DNA from 2 places in the Paenibacillus sp. ALE3 genome. Region 2 is predicted to be linked to the other one. Evidence: riboswitches for the same ligand, from Rfam matches in the RefSeq annotation. Region 2 holds a riboswitch; the other holds the start of a gene.
What was found. Region 2 has a riboswitch for cyclic di-AMP ahead of ACXHJ2_RS23775 (3D domain-containing protein). Riboswitches for the same ligand answer to the same signal wherever they lie in the genome.

Region 1 (5,797 bases), 1.5 Mb from region 2:
TAAACGTCTCACCCGGCTCAGTCGTAATTCGCACCTTAATGCGGTCACTGACCACCCGCGTCCCGCCAGTTACCGAGCAAAAATCACCGCCCGATTCCTTAATGACCGGAGCTGATTCTCCCGTAATCGCAGATTCATCCACCGAAGCCAGGCCTTCAATGACCTCACCATCACTTGGAATCATTTCGCCCTGAGAGACGATTACCACGTCACCTTTACGCAATGCTGTCGAGCTGACTACCTGAATCTCATTTCCGACAAGCTTATTAGCTTGCGAGTCCTGCTTGGATTTTTTCAAGGAAGCAGCTTGTGCCTTCCCCCGTCCCTCCGCGAGCGCTTCGGCAAAGTTAGCAAAAAGCAGCGTGAACAACAGAATAATAAATACAGCCAAGTTAAAGCCCATTTCCTTGCCGACTCCAAAATAACCGGGAAGCAGCAGCATGAGCAACACAACCAATGTACCGATCTCTACGACGAACATGACAGGATTTTTCATCATGATCATCGGATTTAATTTTATAAAGCTATCCTTGACCGCCTGCTTCAAGATGCTTCTATCCAGCATGCGTTTGCGTTCTTCCTTCATGATCAAGCACCCCGTTCATCCATTCTCATTTTTCATCACATGGTCAAAAATTCAGCTACAGGACCCAATACGATCACCGGCAAAAAGGTTAACGCACCAATCAACAGAACAACTCCGATGAGGATGGCTCCAAACAGCTTGTTGTCCGTGCGCAGTGTGCCTATCGTCACCGGGGTCGGGGCTTTGGCATTCAACGAAGCTGCCACAGCCAGCAATGCAATCATGGATACATATCGTCCAAAGAACATAACTGCTCCTGTTGTAACATTCCAGAACACGTTGTTATCTGAAAGACCTTCAAATCCTGAACCGTTATTTGCCGCAGATGATGCATATTCATAGAGAACCTGAGTCAACCCGTGATATCCGGGGTTAGAGACCGCATCGTATCCCCAATGACTCATAAACGCAAGCGCAGTTGGAGCTAGAATAAGAAACGGATGTACCAAAATGGCAATCGCAATCAGCTTCATTTCCTTGCCTTCAATTTTCCTACCCATAAATTCCGGGGTTCTTCCGACCATCAAACCGCATATAAATACCCCAAGAATTGCATACATCAGCATATTCATCAGCCCGACGCCCTTGCCGCCAAAAATGACGTTTAGCATCATTTCTCCCAAAGCAGCCATACCACCTAGCGGGGTCAGTGTATCATGCATATTATTGACCGAACCTGTCGTTGCCGCTGTTGTAACCGCAGTGAATAGTGCCGATTGTCCAATGCCGAAACGAACCTCTTTCCCTTCCATGCTTCCCTGAGATGCATCCATACCCAGTGCCTGGATTAACGGATTACCTGTCTTCTCCGACACATACGTTATGGATAGAAAAATAAGGAACAAGACCATCATCGAGCTAAAAATAATCCAGCCCTGCTTGCGATTACGGGCAAACAATCCAAAAGTATACGGCAGCGAAGCCGGCATTACCCACATTGCTAAAATTTCCAGTACGTTCGTCCAAGGACTTGGATTCTCAAAAGGATGAGCAGAATTAGCTCCCGCAAAACCGCCCCCGTTCGTGCCCAAATGCTTGATGGATTCCAATGAGGCAATGGGTCCCATAGCAATCTGCTGCTGTGTACCGCTTAAAGTCGTAATATCCGCCGTGGACTGTAGCGTCTGTGGTACTTTTAGTCCCACCAGCACCAGCGTAAGTACAAAGGCAAGCGGCAGAAAAATCCGTATGTTGGCTTTAATAAAATCTTGAAAAAAATTACCCATTCCTTCACCGCGCCGCGTCAGTCCCCTCATAAAAGCCGCAGCAACCGAAAACCCCGAAGCAGCCGAAGTAAACATCATCATCGTGACGAACGCCATCTGTGTCAGATACGTAAGCCCGCTTTCTCCGCTATAATGTTGGAGATTCGTATTGGTCATAAAGCTGATTACCGTATTAAAGGCCAATGATGCTTCCATATTACTGTTTCCAACCGGATTGCCTGGGAGTATAGCCTGCAAGCGCAATAGCAGGTAGCTGATCCCCACAAGCACCACATTGGTTGCAATGAAACTCATAGCATACGTGGTCCAACGCATGCTGTCCTGTTTCTTCAAGCCTACAACCTTATAAATCAGCTTTTCCGTTTCACCAAAAATCCGATCCGTCCGATTCGGTTCATTCGAGAATACGTGATACATATAGGTGCCCACCGGCTTTACCAAGAGCAGCAATATGACGATCACAACTCCAATTTGCAGTAGCTCCATCCTCTATTCCTCCTTATAATGCTCCTGCATTTGGAACAACAGACCTGATTCAGAACATCCAATGAGTGCACACGTTTGCGAAAATCTACACCTCTGATGCTTCATTCTTGATCTGCTGTTCCCGCCTGCTCGATCCTATAGTTGACTAGAACTTTTCAGGATTCAGGAGTGCGTAGATTAAATACACGAACACAATAGCCGTGAGTCCTAGCACAACAATCATCCTCTTCGGCCTCCTTTTGAGGTCTGCGCATCACACCAGCGTACAAACAGCAGTATCACTCCATAACTCACAGCCATTATGAGCAGCATGTATAAATCCATCATGTTCATACCCTCCGTATCGCTCTTCAGATCGTCATTTCCGATTCCATCATAAAATCATAAACCAGCTATGTTATAAGTGCTTATCCGTTCAGCAGGAAACCCACCTCTCCGTTCAATGTGTAGATCACATGGTCCGCTCCCAATCCCCGATAAATTCCTTGTGGATTACAGCCGTGCGTAATAACATAGATCAATTCTGATGTTAGTGGCCGACATATTTGCAGGAAACGGCAAGTCAGATTCAAGCTGTTTTCGAACAAATACACACTACCAATTTCTTTTTTAGGAAAATTCCATTTTCCCGCTTGCATCGTATTGATGCGCACAATGTGCTCCACACCCATTTTTTTGAGCTGTCGTTCCTCCTGAGTGCTATTTGTGAGAACTGCAAACGCCAATTTTTTAAACATAAGCAATTTCACAAAACTTCTGCCCGCTTCATTCGGTGCAGTGACAATAATTAACCGACCTTCCATCAGTAGCTCCTCTCCCGGTATAAAAAGACAACAAAAAGAAGCCGAAGGAAAAAGGCTTCCTCCGGCTTCATACATTCCATGATAAAATAAACCATGGCTGCACACGGCGGTTTGTTGCCTCTCCCTGTACGCTTACGAGGTTAGCTGTCGGATTCGGACGTGAGAGTCGCCCTATTTACGGCACTTGGCCGGAAAATTCACCCCATGAGACACACACGGCTTGCAAAACCGTACATACTCGTTGGTTCCCCCGCTTTTGCAACTGCAAAATTCAGCGCTTTAGACAATTCGTTGTTGCTTCATTGGTGTTAATTTGAAATTACGTCTTGAATCATACACCCGTGCAAGGAAGACTGTAAAGCTCAACGGCGGGGCTATAAATCACCCTTTTGAGCATAGGAGATTAAGAATAACGCTTACAAGGCATCTATGCTTCTCGTATCTCTTTAAAACTCTGTATTTCACCCCTTTTTGAAAATGAAAGGCATGTCAATATTAGCGTAGGGTATGGCTTAGTTACTCCTTATTTGCAAAAAAGAAAGAAAATACGCTATATGTGCCAGATAATTACCGATTGAACCCGTTTTTATGAGAAGAAACACCTCAATTAGCTCCATTTGAAGTGCGATTTACCGTTTTGAACAAAAGACGATTTTACAATGGTCCAATGCCCGTATACTCTTCTGGACTTGCAACCCCTTGTTGAGTTGCTTACAATTTAATTGCAGAATATTGAATGAGGAGGGATATCTTGACCGTATATAAATATGATGCACAGACCCTACAAGGGGTACAAATTCCGTTATCCACATACGAAGGGAAAGTTCTACTTATCGTGAATACTGCCAGCAAATGTGGGTTAACCCCCCAGTACAAGGCGCTACAAGAGCTATATGACCAGTATCATGAACAGGGGCTCGAAATTTTGGGATTTCCCAGCAACCAGTTCGCCAAACAAGAGCCGGGCTCCAGCGAGGAGATCTCTGAGTTTTGCCAAATCAATTACGGTGTGACCTTCCCCATGTTCGCCAAGACAGATGTCAACGGTGATCAGGCACATCCTCTATTTCGCTACCTGACCCACACTGCTCCGGGAGTATTAGGCTCCAAAGCGATCAAATGGAATTTCACTAAATTCTTAATTACACGAGAAGGTAACGTATTTAAGCGTTATGCGCCGCAAACCACTCCAGATAAGCTTATAGGAGATATAGAGAAGCTTTTGCGGAAAAACTGACATCTTTCTTCATTAAAGTTAACGAGCGGTCCGCTGTCCATATGACCGCTTCTGTAACAGAATGATATAACGAAAAATATTTAACAAAAAAAGCACCCCTTCACGTAAAACGTGTCAGGATGCTTTTTCAACTGGGTATTACACATAATGCGGTCGAGAGGACTCGAACCTCCACGGGCGTACGCCCACTACCCCCTCAAGATAGCGTGTCTGCCATTCCACCACGACCGCATGTCATAATGTATTGAGGCAACAGATTTATTATACTCTCTCAGCAACAATTTGTAAACAATAATATTATAATTATTTTTAGTGTAACTTTATATAACATATATAAGCAATAAAATTATTTAATTTGACATGAAAGAGCTCAAAGTGTAAATATATACTACATAAATAATCGAACTATTATTATATAAATAAGATTAGAGTCAAATAAACTGACACAAATATTCACCTAAAGGAGGCGAACCATCCTGCATAAAGGTAACCGATTGCTAAACTACGCATTGTTGTTGGACCCTTCCCTACCCATTGGTGGTTTTACCCGTTTCTACGGACTGGATGAACGTTTCCGTAACGGAAACTTGAACAGTCTACAGGATCTGAAACATTTTATGCGAGACGATTGGTATCCTCAAATTACATCCCTTGACGGCATGGCCATCAAAAGTCTGTATTCAGCCATCCAGCAGAATGACGGTTGGCGGATCGCCCTTATTGATAAAATGCTGTACACCCAACATCCTTCCTCGCAGTATGTGAAAAAATCGCGACTTTCTGGCCAGCGTCTGCTCAAGCTCACCAAGGCTCTTTATCCTTGGCTTGCATTTGACCAACTGGAAGACACACTCACTCAATACAATGCAATTGGCACACTCGCTACTGTCCACACTTGGATTAACTTCCTTCTTGGAACCGATATAGAACAGACCATTCACGGCTATTTTGCCACAGCGGTATCCTTCTGTATCGAAGATGCCTTCAGACTGCTCAATCCTCCTTACGAGGAAAAGAATCCTCTTATCGATCACATGACCAGCGAGTTGCTCACCACCTGGAAGAAATTTAACGAACCTACGCCAAGCTTATTTCAGTCTCACCTTTTCCATAGCCATCAGACCAGTTCCTACATCACTCAGCCACCCTATATGAGCCATAGTAGCCAATTGAGTGCATCCAGGCCCTTTTCCTCCTCCATCCTATTCAAACGCCTTCCAGCCTCCCTCTGATGCGTCGTTTTACCAGTCTAGCAGTCACATTAAAAATACTCTGCCCTTTTCTCAAGCGGCAGAGTATTTTTAATTCATGTATCCAAATTCATACCACTCACAGACTATAGTCGGATTATTTTCACTTTTTGCACTTAATTAAGTAATTATTTTAATAAAATAACGCATTTAAGATTGTATAAACACGTATAAAAGTGTATCATAGTTTTAGATGGTTAATTCTAACA
Region 2 (5,797 bases):
CTGTTGCTCCTGATCCAGCTTGACAATAAAAACAGAAGGGTACGTTTCTTCCAAGACACCAGTTCGTTCGACGGTCTTACGGCGTCCGCCGTTAGCCCGCAGCAAAATTTTTTGCCCTACATGTGCGTCGAGACTGCGTTTGATTTCCAACAGCGTATTTTTAGCCATTGCCTAACGACCACCTCTTTCCTTGTCCATTATAACGAATTTTAGAGGGATTGTCAATTCAAGCTAAATATTATAACAACACGAAAAATAAGTTGTCAATTTAATTTTTTGCGAACAGGAATAATATGCATAAAAAATGACAAAAAGCCTCTAAAAAGAGGCTTTTGTTCAGATATATCCTATCAGGCACATTTGAATTTCAGATCGCTGAAGGCGTTACTTTAAGCGTTGACAAATTTTCAAGCTTCGGCAAACCGATGCGGTAGCTTCCCCTTGTTTCAATTCCACCCACTCCGCGGCTGCCACTGATGGTCTGATGAAACAAGTCTCCCATATTGACTGTATCACGGATTGAAGTAAATGCGGCCTTGGCAGCCACGTAAACGGGGTCCAGAGCATGAATCAGGATACGCCCTGGGGAGCTGGCAAAATTGGCTCCCGCACGTAGCAGCGCCTCAAAATGGGACTGGCACGCCCCCGCTACAATTGTCAGTGAATCCAGATGACGCTCATATTGTCTGGCTACCTGAATCGCTGCCACAAAATTTTGCGAATTCTTGTAGCTTTTCAAGCTGTACAAATCGTAAGGTTGCGGCTGCTTCAGCACACCATCATGTCCAGTGATGACTACAATATCAGGACGAATGCGGGGAAGCAGTCGATATAACGTATCCGCCATTGCCGATTCGTGAACGTGATGTCCCTCAGCGGGAACACGGAGCTGTTCATATAAACTGAGACATTTTCTTAAATAGCCAGGATCTCCATCCAGATGAAGAACCTTTCCTGGCATTTCAAAATACGTCGACTCTACCGGATCACTCCACTCTCCAATCAGAGCCGCCTGGCTACGGGCAGCTTGCTGCTGGCGTGCCCGTTGCAAAAGATTAAGCGACTCCCCGGCCTTAATGTGGGCCTGTTGAGTCTTACCGCTAATCTGGTCTGCAGGCACTCTGACCAGATCGTTCACCGGGGAATCGGCCAGTAGCCGAAATTCCGTCCCCTTAATGATCGCTTTATCCCGCTGGATGTCTTCAACGCGAAACGTGACATCACCGCCGTACGATTTCCGAACGACCAAGTCTCCTAAACTCATCACACTGTATCACCCCTCCTATATCGTATGGGTGAATGCACAGTTTGGTTCCAACTTAGGATATACCGGCCTCCAACAGCACGGCGCTCAGACGCGCAAATTCCTCGATACTCAGCGTTTCCCCTCGACGGGAGGGCTCAATATCAGCTTGTTGCAACAACGGCTCCAGCGTGTCCCTGTTCTCTTTGGTGAAGAAGCGGCTTTTTAGGTTATTTGAAATGGTTTTACGGCGTTGGGCAAAAGCGGCATGAACCACTTCAAAAAAGTGCTTCTCGTCCACCACTTCCACCGGAGGGACTTCTCGTACACGCAGCCGAATAACTGCCGAATCAACATTCGGCTGAGGAATAAATACTGTATTCGGCACCGTACAGACTAACTCAGGCTCGCTGTAATATTGCACGGCTATGCTTAAGCTGCCGTAATCCTTCGTACCAGGAGACGCAGCCATGCGCTCAGCCACCTCTTTTTGAATCATAACGACGATATTCTCCAAAGGAAGCTTGTCCTCCAGTAGACGCATCAGAATCGGTGTAGTGACGTAATACGGCAGATTAGCGACGACACTCACTTTGCTCACGTCTGCAAAGTCAGCTGCAAACACTTCACGCAAATCCAGCTTTAACACGTCTCCATGGCGAACCTTTACATGCTCGTAAGGGGCCAGCACTTCTTCAAGAATGGGCAACAGCCGCTGGTCAATCTCAACAGCGGTAACTGCCTTAGCGGATTGCGCCAACTTCTCGGTCAAAGCTCCAATGCCCGGACCGATCTCAAGCGCGCCCTTTGTATCATCCAATCCGGCAGCATTTACGATCTTGCTCAGAATATTTTGATCAATTAGAAAGTTTTGTCCCAGACTCTTTTTGAACGAAAAACCGTGCCTTTGAATAATTTCCTTCGTACGCCGCGGTGTTGCTATATCTTGAATCCCTGTCATACGGATATCACAATCCTTCACTTTCGATTTGTGCCAGCGCACTGGCAAATTCCTCACGACTGATCTGAAATACAGAGAGCCGCTTATGTAGCTGCTTTCCGTTACAATAGCCAATACCCAGTACATTCCCCAAGGCCATACGGCGTGCAGCAGCATTGGGGTGGGTAATAAGTCCAGCGTCAATCAGGTCCGCCATTTCAATCAGCGGTTCGGCGCCTTCCACTGTCGTATGTACCCGCGCGAGAGCGTGTCTGATGGCTTCCGGGGAGGCATTCTCCACGCCAATATCCCCTTTGCGTGTCGCCTCTGCCTCAGGTATAAAAGCCTGCTTGCAGCCGGGGACCTTGGAGGCGATAATTTTACGGATACGCTCCCCTGCATGATCGGGATCAGTTAAAATAATGACCCCCCGCCGTTCCTGTGCCAATGCAATTTTCCGCAGCGTCATTTTATTAATGGCTGAACCACCAGTTTCTATCGTATCTGCTTCGACAGCACGGCGAATGGCTACTGTATCATCCCGGCCTTCCACCACGATCACTTCCTTGATCATCTTCGTTTCCCTCCACTGCTACACAGCAACATATATTATCTTTCCCTGCTTTTGAAAACAAAATAAGAAGAGGATATCCTCTTCTTAGCATGGCATTACTATGTTGTTAATACTATCGCATTGTCCTCAACATACACAACCTGTTTTAGTTGATTTCCGGCTTTACAGGTCCGATAACATATACGGTTTTACCGTGCTTACGACCAAATTGGTTAGCCCGGCTTAAACTCTCATAATACACATCGATTTTGTGGCCTTTAATCGCGCCACCGGTATCCTCCGCACGGCGGAAGCCTACCCCTTCAATATACACCCACCATCCGATTGGAATTACACTCGGATCGACAGCGATGGTGCGTCCTTCCGTGACACGCGTGCCGGAGGCGGTACGTGTACCGATACCTGGCTCCTGGGCGGAGTACGCCGTCATGGAGACATTTTGTAAAACTTTTTTATAATTAAAATTAATACCTGCTTTACGGACAGCACTGCCCGAACTAACCTTTGTAGCCTTAACCGCATCTTTAGGGCTGATGGAAGCAGCTAGAACGACCGGTTTTTTCTTCGTTCCTACCGCAATTACCTTATCCACACGATTTTGTGCGACTTCCTTGTTGACCAGCTGTTTGGACACCAATTTTCCATCATGGTATACCTTTTGAACATGCTGGACTACCACACCCGATTTGCCACTTTGAATGACTCGATTATCGCCTTTATAGAGACTTGGATCTGCCGTTTTGATGACCTGATAAGGCACTTGTTTTTTCTGTTCGACCTGCTGTTTCTTCACACGGACGATTTTTATGTCCATGTTAGCTGAAACAGAGGCATCCAACGCAGGGTAAACTTTATCCGTTGATGATAATTTATAGCCCGAAGTGCGAATGGCACCCTCTACTGTATTTTCTGTTGTGTACAGCTTTTTCGTCTCATTGCCTGAGGATACTTTAACCTGATTGGCACGTTTAATGACTACGCGATCCCCATCCTGTACTGCCCCGTTTAGCGGCATGGAAATTGTATCATGCGGCTGAAGTGAAATAGAATGCTCATTGAGCAAATCTTGGAGCTTGGATTCCCGGGTTTCTACCGCAGATGCCTTACCATCGATGACAAAAAAGACTTGTTTTTTAGATTGCGTGTACATCAGAATTGAAATCATAATCGTTAGTGCGATTAGAAAAATAGCAACCAAAGCAGCCTGGCGCACATTCTCTTGCTTCCAACGTAATACGTAAGACATGCTGGATGAGCGTGACTCATGGGTCTCCTCTTTTCGGAAAATGCCCATTTCCTCCGTCCTCCTTACATAGCCCGCCGTCTGGAGTAAGACATAGTTGATCGTTGACGTGACTATAACAGATTTTCTACAAGACAAGCCCGTACTGCGACTGTCCTGCACCATGTACCCGTCTTCGCGGCATGCTGTCCTCCCCTGTTTAACCACAGTATGATGACAGATTTTCTTTTATTCACAACAAAAAAAGCCAAAGAAAGAGACTAGAGAGCTCTTTCGTGGCTTCCGACATGTGTGAATATGCGGGAAAACTCATGCACGAGATGGCTTCTCTCTTGTTACGCTTACGGGGTTAGCTGTCGGGTTCGGACGTAGAGAGTCGCCCTAGCTTAGGTCAACCGCTCATGGCGGTCGCCTTCACATTCACCCCGAAGACCCAGAAAGAAATCGAAATACGGCTTCTCTACCTGTTCAATCCCATCCAGGAAATGAATTTCGGTCGAGCCGGCTACTGAAGAGATAATATCTCTTGCACATACGCCGGACGTACTGTAAGCCATATCGGTTCCCCCGTTCCCTGTAAAAGGGACTCAGCGAGACTGGTTCATGAAATGATTTGTTGATGTTTACACTCAACAACAATTCACTGAAAAGATGATATCCTGTTTCCATGCATGTTGTAAAGCAGGTTTCAAGTACATTTTTCAAAATATTCGGTTAAAAAATTGTAATATTCTTGAGTTTCCTGCAACAAAATCATAATTAGCTCCGTCTATCTCTTTATTTTGATTGATTTCTTCGCTTTTTCACTGAATGTCAAATCGTTCCAAGGCATTTTGGGTCGTAATGGATACCAATTCCTCCACCGTAATTCCCTTAATTTGGGCGGCTGCCTCTGCCACCAATCTCACATATGCCGACTCATTTCGCTTCCCACGAAACGGATGAGGCGTCAAGTAAGGCGCGTCCGTTTCAATAAGCAGACGGTCCAACGGTACCTGGGCCAGCACCTCTTTTGGCTGCTTGGCATTTTTGAACGTTATGGGCCCGCCGAAGGAAAGGTGGAAACCCATATCCAGCACCATTTTAGCTGTCTCCCAACTCCCAGAAAAGGAGTGCATGACTCCGCCAATCTCGCCCGCCTTTTCCTCACGTAAAATCCTCACAATATCTTCATGTGCATCCCGGTTATGGATAACAATTGGCATGTTGAGCTCACGTGCCAGGCCAATTTGATTTCGAAGTACCCGCTGCTGCACATCCTTTGGTGATGTATCCCAATAATAATCCAGACCGATCTCTCCGATCGCTACAACCTTTTTATGACTGCATAACGATGCAATCCATTCTAAATCACCCTCCTGCATTGTAATGGCATCCTGCGGATGCCATCCAACGGCTGCATAAATAAAATCATACGTCTCAGCCAGCTTCATGGTGGATGGAATGGTCTCACGATTAAATCCGATATTGATCATCCGTGTTACTCCTGATTCGACAGCACGTGCTATAACTTCTTCACGGTCTTCGTCAAATTGTGGCGCATCTAGGTGAGTATGAGTGTCGAATAAATCCAAGGTTTTCATCTCCTTTTCTTACTTACATTTCTATATATTTGTCTATTGTTTGACAAAATAATTCCTTATTTCGGCAGGAAGCCTTTCTTTTACCCCGTTCAATTTATTCTGGGGAAAATACATGTGATATTTTCCTCGGTGAATGCCACTTATTGAGCGTACAATTTCTGAAACTTCGGATATTTCCCGCACCTCGCCCTGACGTCCAAGCAGTAAAATCTGG

Region 1: another riboswitch for cyclic di-AMP. It lies ahead of ACXHJ2_RS16825 (hypothetical protein); the one in region 2 lies ahead of ACXHJ2_RS23775 (3D domain-containing protein).

What each region holds. Positions count from the first base shown of each region.
Region 1 covers NZ_CM134214.1:3,774,646-3,780,442, forward strand. The annotation lists gene kdpB (potassium-transporting ATPase subunit KdpB) at 1-586, opposite strand, end outside; gene kdpA (potassium-transporting ATPase subunit KdpA) at 622-2,298, opposite strand; gene kdpF (K(+)-transporting ATPase subunit F) at 2,444-2,521, opposite strand; gene ACXHJ2_RS16825 (hypothetical protein) at 2,706-3,101, opposite strand; cyclic di-AMP (ydaO/yuaA leader) riboswitch at 3,215-3,388, opposite strand; gene ACXHJ2_RS16830 (glutathione peroxidase) at 3,853-4,338, shown strand; tRNA gene ACXHJ2_RS16835 (tRNA-Leu) at 4,487-4,569, opposite strand; gene ACXHJ2_RS16840 (urease accessory protein UreF) at 4,833-5,570, shown strand.
Region 2 covers NZ_CM134214.1:5,299,840-5,305,636, forward strand. The annotation lists gene veg (biofilm formation stimulator Veg) at 1-168, opposite strand, end outside; gene yabG (sporulation peptidase YabG) at 368-1,264, opposite strand; gene rsmA (16S rRNA (adenine(1518)-N(6)/adenine(1519)-N(6))-dimethyltransferase RsmA) at 1,320-2,204, opposite strand; gene rnmV (ribonuclease M5) at 2,212-2,757, opposite strand; gene ACXHJ2_RS23775 (3D domain-containing protein) at 2,903-4,051, opposite strand; cyclic di-AMP (ydaO/yuaA leader) riboswitch at 4,323-4,603, opposite strand; gene ACXHJ2_RS23780 (TatD family hydrolase) at 4,804-5,574, opposite strand; gene ACXHJ2_RS23785 (HD domain-containing protein) at 5,617-5,797, opposite strand, start outside.